One region of the Streptomyces sp. NPDC001816 genome, then DNA from elsewhere that is predicted to be linked to it. Evidence: riboswitches for the same ligand, from Rfam matches in the RefSeq annotation. Region 1 holds a riboswitch; each other region holds the start of a gene.

Evidence for each region. A riboswitch is a leader RNA that binds a small molecule or an ion and turns the genes downstream of it on or off. The one in region 1 is predicted to bind thiamine pyrophosphate.
Region 2: linked by a shared signal. The riboswitch ahead of thiO (glycine oxidase ThiO) and the one ahead of thiC (phosphomethylpyrimidine synthase ThiC) in region 1 are both predicted to bind thiamine pyrophosphate.
Region 3: linked by a shared signal. The riboswitch ahead of ACFYZZ_RS30145 (thiamine ABC transporter substrate binding subunit) and the one ahead of thiC (phosphomethylpyrimidine synthase ThiC) in region 1 are both predicted to bind thiamine pyrophosphate.

The regions. Positions count from the first base shown of each region.
Region 1 covers NZ_JBIATY010000006.1:264,444-267,712, reverse strand. Annotated here, with positions in the region: gene ACFYZZ_RS23015 (SsgA family sporulation/cell division regulator) at 1-146, shown strand, start outside; gene ACFYZZ_RS23010 (YibE/F family protein) at 254-1,693, opposite strand; TPP riboswitch at 1,774-1,947, shown strand; gene thiC (phosphomethylpyrimidine synthase ThiC) at 1,940-3,269, shown strand, end outside.
Region 2 covers NZ_JBIATY010000011.1:122,872-126,140, forward strand. Annotated here, with positions in the region: gene ACFYZZ_RS32860 (NAD(P)/FAD-dependent oxidoreductase) at 1-798, opposite strand, end outside; TPP riboswitch at 1,004-1,115, shown strand; gene thiO (glycine oxidase ThiO) at 1,113-2,273, shown strand; gene thiS (sulfur carrier protein ThiS) at 2,270-2,482, shown strand; gene ACFYZZ_RS32875 (thiazole synthase) at 2,486-3,269, shown strand, end outside.
Region 3 covers NZ_JBIATY010000009.1:231,258-234,526, forward strand. Annotated here, with positions in the region: gene ACFYZZ_RS30135 (hypothetical protein) at 339-506, shown strand; gene rlmN (23S rRNA (adenine(2503)-C(2))-methyltransferase RlmN) at 632-1,738, shown strand; TPP riboswitch at 1,785-1,892, shown strand; gene ACFYZZ_RS30145 (thiamine ABC transporter substrate binding subunit) at 1,975-3,048, shown strand; gene ACFYZZ_RS30150 (ABC transporter permease) at 3,090-3,269, shown strand, end outside.

The DNA of each region.
Region 1 (3,269 bases):
GTTCCTCGGCTCCGCCGCTCGTGGCCTTCCTCGACCGCACGGACAAGCTCGTACCGCTCGGGCAGGAGGGCGCGCTGGCCGACTTCGACGCCCATCTCGACGAGGCCCTGGACCGCATCCTGGCCGAGGAACAGAGCGCCGGCTGAGGTGTTGCGGCAACGGGGCGCCCAGCGCTCCGCCATGCCGCGTGCAGCTGTGCAGGAACGCTTCTTCAATGGGCTCCGGCCTCCGCCGGGCTCCCTTGAAGAAGCGTTCACCGCTTCCGGCGCCGGCCCCTGCCGCCGCGTGCCGGAGCGGGCAGTGCCCCGGTGGGGGCCGCCGCGTCCGGTGCCGGCCGGTCGGCCGACACCACCAGGGCGGCCAGCGCGGTGGTGACCGGGACGGAGGCGACCAGACCGATCGAACCCACCAGCGTGCGCACGATCTCCTCGGCCACCAGCTCGCTGTTGGCGACCGTGCCCACGCTGCTCTGGGCGATCGAGAACAGCAGCAGCAGCGGCAGCGCGGCACCGGCGTAGGCGAGGACGAGGGTGTTGACCACCGAGGCGATGTGGTCGCGGCCGATCCGGATGCCCGCCCGGTACAGCCCGCGCCAGCCCATCGCCGGATTGGCCTCGTGCAGTTCCCAGACCGCCGACGTCTGGGTCACCGTCACATCGTCCAGGACACCGAGCGAACCGATGATGACGCCGGCCAGCAGCAGACCGCTCATGTCGATCGACGGGTACAGGCCGTGGATCAGACCGGTGTTGTCGTCCGTGTTGCCGGTGAGCGCGGCCCAGTCGATGAACTCCGAGCCGAGGATGCCGATCAGCAGCAGGGAGGCCAGCGTGCCGAGCACCGCCACCGACGTACGGGCCGACAGTCCATGGCACATGTAGAGCGCGATGAGCATGATCGCGCTGGCCCCGACGACGGCCACCAGCAGCGGATTCGAGCCCTGCAGGATCGCGGGCAGGATGAAGAGCGTCAGCACCAGGAAGCTCACGGCCAGCGCGACCAGCGCCATGACACCGCGCATCCGGCCCACCACCACGACGGCGAGCGCGAAGATCCCCGCGAGCAGTGCCATCGGGAACTTACGGTTCACATCGGTGACGGAGTACTGCAGGTTCTTCGGCGCCGAGGGCTCGTAGGCGACCACGACCTTCTCGCCCTCCTGCAACTGCCGCGTCTGGTCCGGCTGCACGATCTCGGTGAACGTACGGCCCTGGTCGTCGCCGGTGTCGACGCGGATCGTCGCCTTCCTGCAGGTACCTTTCGCCTGCTGCTGCGCCGAGTTGCCCTCGGCGGTGGAGGTGTCGCCGGTCGCGGTGCCCCCCGAGGCGTTCACCGACTTGCAGCTCACCTCGACCACCTTGGTGACCGTGGCCTGCTGTGTCTGGCGGTCGAAGCCGACGCCCGTGCGCTCGTGCGGCGGGGCTCCCCCGGGCCAGAGCACCACCAGACCGACCACGACCGCGGCCGCGAACGGGATCAGGATCGCCGCGATGACCTTGCGCAGATGCTTGGAGACGGGCGCGGCGGGTCCATGGCTGTGGCTGTGCCCGTGCGAGTGGCCGTGTCCGGTGCCCGGGCCGTGCCTGTCCCCATCCCCGTGGCCGTGCCCGTGGCCGTCATGGCCGTGTTCGCCGCCCTGTCCGGAGCGGCCTCCGCGCGGCGGTTCGGAGGAAGGGTACGGGTACTGCTCCATGGGGGTCACCGCCAGATCATCGCAAGAACGCCAGGGGCCCTCTGTTCACCGCGCCCGAATTGACGCTAGCGTGGAGGCACCTTTGCACACGCGGGAGCTCGGAGCACCGGGCTGAGAGGACGCTGACCTCCGTATTCGCGATGTTTCACGTGGAACGTGGTTTCACGGGAAACATCGGCAGACGGAAACCGCTGCGTCGACCGCCGAACCTGTTACCGGGTAATGCCGGCGTAGGGAGTAGGTCTCATGACCAACAAGGACGCACGCACGCCTGCCTCCGTTCAGGACGAGAAGTCCCAGGAGGCCGGGAAGTCCATCGGCTGGCACAAGGCGTACGTCGAGGGCACCCGCCCCGACCTGCGCGTGCCGGTCCGCCAGGTGCACCTCACCAACGGGCAGTCGGTCACGCTGTACGACACATCAGGCCCGTACACCGATCCACTCGTCGACACCGACGTCCGCAGGGGTCTGTCGCCGCTGCGGGAGAACTGGATCATCGCCCGCGGCGACACCGAGGAGTACGCCGGCCGTCCCGTCCGCCCCGAGGACGACGGGATCAAGCACACCTCACCGCGCGGCGGGCTGCGCAACCTGGACGCGGTCTTCCCCGGACGTCCGCGTCAGCCGCGCCGAGGCCGTGACGGCACGGCGGTCACACAGCTCGCGTACGCCCGCCGCGGCGAGATCACGCCCGAGATGGAGTTCGTGGCCCTCCGCGAGAACGTTGATCCCGAGGTGGTCCGCGAGGAGATCGCGGCGGGCCGCGCGGTGCTGCCGGCCAACGTCAACCACCCGGAGATCGAGCCGATGATCATCGGCAAGCGGTTCCTGGTGAAGGTCAACGCCAACATCGGCAACTCCGCGGTCACTTCCTCCATCGAGGAGGAGGTCGAGAAGATGACCTGGGCGACCCGTTGGGGCGCCGACACGGTCATGGACCTGTCCACCGGCCGCAACATCCACACCACCCGCGAGTGGGTGCTGCGCAACTCCCCCGTCCCCATCGGCACGGTGCCGCTCTACCAGGCGCTGGAGAAGGTCGACGGCAGGGCCGAGGAACTGACCTGGGAAATCTACAAGGACACGGTCATCGAGCAGGCCGAGCAGGGCGTGGACTACATGACCGTCCACGCGGGCGTGCGCCTGCCGTATGTGCCGCTCACCGCCAACCGCAAGACCGGCATCGTCTCGCGCGGCGGCTCGATCATGGCCGCGTGGTGCCTCGCGCACCACAAGGAGTCGTTCCTGTACGAGAACTTCGAGGAACTCTGCGAGATCCTCGCCGCCTACGACGTCACGTACTCGCTCGGCGACGGCCTCCGGCCGGGCTCGATCGCGGACGCCAACGACGAGGCACAGTTCGCGGAGCTGCGGACGCTCGGGGAACTCAACCGGATCGCCAGGCGTTTCAACGTACAGACCATGATCGAGGGCCCGGGACACGTCCCGATGCACAAGATCAAGGAGAACATCGACCTTCAGCAGGAGATCTGCGATGAGGCTCCGTTCTATACGCTCGGCCCGCTGACCACGGACGTCGCCCCCGCGTACGACCACATCACCTCCGGCATCGGTG
Region 2 (3,269 bases), on a different contig from region 1:
GTGGGCGTCGGCCACGACCTCGCCGTGCGCGCCCACCTCGATGCCCGAGCCGGCCAGCCAGGCGGTGGCGGGGCGTGCGCCGATGCCGACCACGACGGCGTCCGCGGGCAGCCGCGTGCCGTCCGCGAGCAGCACCGCGCCGGGCTCGACGCGCTCCACGCGCGCGTGGGTGCGCAGCTCGGCGCCGCTGTCGGCGTACCAGGCGGCCATCGGGGCGGCCACCTCGGGCGGCAGCGCGCCCGCGAGCGGCCGGTCGGCGGCCTCGACGACGGTCACCGCGCAGCCGGCCTCACGGGCCGCCGTGGCGAACTCGGCGCCGATCCAGCCGGCGCCGACGACCACGATGGCGTGCTGCCGGGCGAGCACCGGCCGCAGCCGCTCGGCGTCGTCCAGGGTGCGCAGCAGGTGTACGCCCGGCACGCCCTCGGTGCCCGGCAGCGTGATCGGTTCGGCGCCGGTGGCGAGGACCAGCACGTCGTACGGGACGGGCCCGGCCTCGGTGTCCAGCTCATGGTCGCCGGGGCGCACGCCCAGCACCTCGCAGCCGAGCCGCAGTTCGACGCCGAGCGACTCGAAGTCGACGTCGAAGGCGGAGCCCTCGGCCTTGCCCAGCAGCACGGCCTTGGACAGCGGCGGCCGGTCGTACGGTTGGTGGGGCTCGGCGCCGATCAGCGTGACGGTGCCCGTGAAGCCCTGCTCGCGCAGGGCGACCGCGGTCTGCACCCCGGCCATGCCCGCGCCCGCGACGACCACGCGCCGCCCCTGTGACGTGCCCTGTCGTGCTGTCTGCTCGCTCACCCGATCACCATAGACAACTGATAATTCGTCAGTCAGTGGGCGTGCTCGGTGATCTGTTCCACAACGCTGGTCCCGGCGCCCGGCCGGGTGCCGACCAAATGGCCGCGCACGACGTCGCCGCCCGCGTAATCGGCCCAGATCTCTGCCATGGACGACCGGGGCTCCCTTACGGGTGACGAGCGCTGCGGGCTAGGGTGGCCACCGTACAAGCACTCGCGGGAGCCCGGACGCACCGGGCTGAGAGGGAGGCTGGCGGCCTCCGACCGTACGAACCTGATCCGGGTCATGCCGGCGAAGGGAGGGGCTGGACGCCCATGTCGTCACGTACGTCCGACGTCCTCGTCATCGGGGGCGGAATCATCGGCCTGGTCACGGCCTGGCGGGCCGCGCAGCGCGGGCTCGCCACGGCCGTGGTGGACCCCGAGCCCGGCGGCGGGGCCGCACGGGTCGCGGCGGGGATGCTGGCCGCGGTCTCCGAGCTGTACTACGGCGAGGAGACACTGCTCGCCCTGAACCTGGAGTCCGCCCGCCGCTACCCGGACTTCGCGGCCGAGCTGACCGAGCTGACCGGCCACGACCTCGGCTACCGCCGCTGCGGCACGCTCGCCGTCGCGCTCGACGCCGACGACCGCGCCCACCTGCGCGAACTGCACGCGCTCCAGCAGCGTTCGGGCCTGGAGTCGCAGTGGCTGTCCGGGCGGGAGTGCCGGCGTCTGGAGCCGATGCTCGCGCCCGGGGTGCGCGGCGGGCTGCGGGTCGACGGTGACCACCAGATCGACCCGAGGCGGCTGGCCACGGCCCTGGTGACCGCGTGCGAGCGGGCCGGGGTGGTCTTCCACCGGTCCTGGGCCGAGCGGCTCGACGTCGTCCGGGACCGGGCCACCGGGGTCACCACGGCGGACGGCGCCACGCTGAGCGCGGCGCGGGTCGTCCTCGCGGGCGGCAGCCTGAGCGGGCGTCTGGCGGGCGTCCCGGACGACGTACTGCCCCCCGTGCGGCCGGTGAAGGGCCAGGTGTTGCGGCTGACCGTGCCGCGCCGGTACGCACCCTTCCTGAGCCGCACCGTGCGGGCGATGGTGCGCGGCAGCCATGTCTACCTGGTGCCCCGGGAGAACGGCGAGCTGGTCGTCGGCGCCACCAGCGAGGAGCTGGGCTGGGACACGACCGTCACCGCCGGGGGCGTGTACGAACTGCTGCGCGACGCACATGAGCTGGTGCCGGGGATCACCGAGCTGCCCCTCACCGAGACCCTGGCGGGGCTGCGCCCCGGCTCCCCGGACAACGCGCCGCTGCTCGGCCCGTCCGGGCTCGACGGGCTGCTGCTGGCCACCGGGCACTACCGCAACGGGGTGCTGCTCACGCCGGTCACCGGGGACGTGCTGGCGGAGCTGCTGGTCGGCGGTGAACTGCCCGAGGAGGCCCGTCCGTTCACGCCGGAGCGCTTCGGCGCCGCACTCGTGGAGCAGCCCGCATGAACATCTCCGTCACCATCTCCGTGAACGGGGAGCGCCACCAGGTCGCCCCCGGCACCGCGCTGGACGCCCTCGTGAAGACCCTCACCAGGGCGCCGTCCGGGGTGGCCGCCGCCGTCAACGAGACCGTCGTCCCGCGCGCGCAGTGGGCGACCACGGCCCTCACCGAGGGCGACCGTGTCGAAGTCCTCACCGCCGTCCAAGGAGGCTGACCCATGGCCGACGATCCCTTCGTCCTCGGCGGTGTGGCCCTCGGCTCCCGGCTGATCATGGGTACGGGCGGCGCACCGAGCCTGGACGGGCTGGAGCGGGCGCTGGTCGCCTCCGGCACGGAGCTGACCACGGTGGCCATGCGGCGGGTCGATCCCACGGTGCACGGCTCGGTGCTGTCGGTGCTGGAGAAGCTGGGCATCCGGGTGCTGCCGAACACGGCGGGCTGTTTCACCGCCGGGGAGGCCGTGCTGACCGCCCGGCTGGCCCGGGAGGCGCTGGGCACCGACCTGATCAAGCTGGAGGTCATCGCCGACGAGCGGACGCTGCTGCCGGACCCGGTGGAGCTGCTGGAGGCGGCGGAGACGCTGGTCGACGACGGGTTCACGGTGCTGCCGTACACCAACGACGACCCCGTGCTCGCGCGGAAGCTGGAGGACGTGGGCTGTGCGGCGGTGATGCCGCTGGGCTCGCCGATCGGCTCCGGGCTGGGGATCCGCAACCCGCACAACTTCCAGCTGATCGTGGAGCACGCGCGCGTGCCGGTGATCCTGGACGCGGGGGCCGGTACGGCGTCGGACGTGGCGCTGGCGATGGAGCTGGGCTGTGCGGGTGTGATGCTCGCCTCGGCCGTCACGCGGGCGCAGGAGCCCGAGATGATGGCCGCCGCCATGAAGCACGCGGTGGAGGCGGGACGGCTGGCCCGACTGGCCGGGCGCATCCCGCGCAGGCACTTCGCGGAGGCCTCCTCCCCGGCCGAGGGCCGCGCGCACCTGGATCCGGAGCGCC
Region 3 (3,269 bases), on a different contig from region 1:
TACACCAGCGCCTCTGTCCGGCCGTCGCACCAGTCGACGACAGCAGCCGGAACGGCCACGGATCGAACTCCTGAAGCGGTGGTCCGCTGCGGGAGGCGCCGACGGCAACACCCGCGGACGACGACGACCCGTGGCAGCTCGTTGCAGGGTAACGGAGAGCTGTGGGGTGACCGAGGCGTCATGATTTACCGATGGATGAGTACGCCTGGCCCACGGGCCCTGAAGCGCCGGCCGCTGACGCGGTCCGGTCGAGCTGGGCGGCGACCGTCGGGGCCCTGCCTGTAGGAACCCGGATCACCGGCGTCATCGGTCGCCAGCCCTTCGGGATCTTCATGCGTATGGAAGGCGTACCGAACGCCATAGCGCTGGCGGAGATCACTGCCATGCCGCACGGGATGGACCTCCCGGCTCTCGGGGCCTTCGTCAGTGGGGAGGTCGTCTGGCACGCCGCCCACAACCACCAGGTCAAGGTCCGGCTCGACGAGTGGCTGGCAGCCGACGAGTGATCGCCTCTGGGCCGTCCCTGGGCCGTCCGAGGCCGCTCAGCAGCGACCAGTGACGCCTACTAACGACAGTCGTAGCGAGCGACACCCCCAGGTCACCCAATTGGATCTGCGACACTGGTACAGCCATGCCTAAGCCCGGAGAACTCACTTTCGTAGCCCCGCGCGGAGCCAAGAAGCCGCCGCGGCACCTTGCCGACCTCACGCCCGCCCAGCGCAAGGAGGCGGTGGCCGAGGTCGGGGAGAAGCCGTTTCGCGCCAGGCAGCTCTCGCAGCACTACTTCGCGCGGTACGCGCACGACCCCGAGCAGTGGACCGACATCCCGGCCGGTTCGCGGGACAAGCTGCGCGAGGCGCTGTTCCCGGAGCTGATGAGCGTCGTACGGCATCTGTCGACCGACGAGGGGACCACGCGCAAGACGCTGTGGCGGCTGTTCGACGGCACGCTCGTGGAGTCGGTGCTGATGCGGTACCCGGACCGGGTGACCATGTGCATCAGCTCGCAGGCCGGGTGCGGGATGAACTGCCCCTTCTGTGCCACCGGGCAGGCGGGGCTCGACCGGAATCTGTCCACCGCCGAGATCGTCCATCAGATCGTCGACGGCATGCGGGCTCTGCGGGACGGTGACGTGCCCGGTGGGCCTGCGCGGCTTTCCAACATCGTCTTCATGGGCATGGGCGAGCCGCTCGCCAACTACAACCGGGTCGTGGGGGCCATCCGCGCGCTCACCGATCCCGCGCCGGACGGGCTCGGGCTCTCGCAGCGAGGGATCACCGTCTCGACGGTCGGGCTCGTGCCGGCCATCCACCGGTTCGCCGACGAGGGCTTCAAGTGCCGGCTCGCGATCTCCCTGCACGCCCCCGACGACGAGCTGCGCGACACCCTCGTCCCCGTGAACACGCGGTGGAAGGTGCGCGAGGTGCTGGACGCCGGGTTCGAGTACGTCGAGAAGTCCGGGCGCCGACTGTCGATCGAGTACGCGCTCATCCGCGACATCAACGACCAGGCCTGGCGCGGTGACCGGCTCGGGCGGCTGCTCAGGGGCAAGCCCGTGCACGTCAACCTGATTCCGCTGAACCCGACGCCGGGGTCCAAGTGGACCGCCTCGCGGCCCGAGGACGAGAAGGCGTTCGTGGAGGCGATCGCCGCCCACGGTGTGCCGGTCACCATCCGGGATACGCGCGGGCAGGAGATCGACGGGGCGTGTGGTCAGCTCGCCGCCACCGAGCGGTAATCTGGCTGCGTTCGATTACGTCTTATCCGAGTCTCATCACATCTTCATATTCCGACAGGGGAGCGCCACAGCGCTGAGAGTGCGGCAAGCGGGCCGCAGACCCTCTGAACCTCGCCCAGGTCATTCTGGGTAGGAAGTTCGGTCACCACTCATGCTGTTGCGCCCTGCCCGGGTTCTTCTCAGAAGGACCGGGCAGGGCCGCGTTCTTCCTGGCCAACCCCCAGGAGGACACTCACGTGCACACCAAGACCCTCGTGGCCGCGGCGGTCGGCCTCGGCCTGCTCACCTTGTCCGCGTGCGGATCGACGGACACCAAGGGCTCGGCGGACTCCAAGACCGTCACCCTCGTCAGCCACGACTCGTGGCTCGTGTCGAAGAAGGTGCTCAAGGACTTCGAGAAGCAGTCCGGCTACAAGGTCCGGGTACTGCCGGGCGGCGACGCCGGCCAGGCCGTCAACAAGGCGATCCTGACCAAGGACAACCCGCAGGGCGACGTCTTCTTCGGCGTCGACAACACCCTGCTGTCCCGGGCTCTCGACAACGGGCTGTTCCAGTCCTACGAGGCGAAGGGCCTCGGCACCGTCGGCGCCGACTACCAGCTCGACCAGGACAAGCACCGGGTCACGCCCGTCGACTACGGCGACATCTGCGTCAACTACGACAAGGCCTACTTCAGCGAGCACAAGCTGACCCCGCCGCAGACCTTCGCCGACCTCGCCAAGCCCGCGTACAAGAACCTCCTCGTCACCGAGAACGCGGCCACCTCCTCGCCCGGCCTCGGTTTCCTGCTCGGCAGCGCCGCGCAGTACGGCGACAACGGCTGGCAGGACTACTGGAAGAAGCTCAAGGCCAACGGCGTCAAGGTCGTCGACGGCTGGGAGCAGGCCTACCGCCAGGAGTTCTCCGGCTCGTCCGAGGGCAGGAAGGCGGGCGGCGACCGGCCGCTCGTGGTGTCGTACGCCTCCTCCCCGCCCGCCGAGGTGATCTACGCCAAGAAGCGGCCCAGCACCGCCCCGACCGGCGTCGCGACCGGCACCTGCTTCCGGCAGATCGAGTTCGCCGGGCTGCTGAGCAACGCGAAGAACACCAAGGGTGCCAAGGCGTTCATCGACTTCCTGCTCTCCAAGGAGTTCCAGCAGGACATGCCGCTGAACATGTTCGTGTACCCGGTGGTGCAGGGCGCCGCGGTGCCCGACGACTTCACGAAGTACGGGCCGGCCGCCAAGGACCCGGAGACCATGGCCCCCGGCAAGATCGCCGCCAACCGCGACCAGTGGGTCAAGTCGTGGACGTCGCTCGTACTGAAGTAGCCGAGGGACGAACGCGCGGGAGCGCGGCGCGGCTGGGGCTCATGGCCCTGCCCGTCGCGTTCTTCGCCGTCTTCTTCGCCTGGCCCGTCGCCGCGATCGTCGCGCGCGGGCTGAAGGTGGACGGCGCCTGGCAGTTCGGGCGGATGGCGGACGTCGTCACCCAGCCGGACATCCGGCACGTGCTGTGGTTCACCTCCTGGCAGGCGCTCGCCTCCACCGCG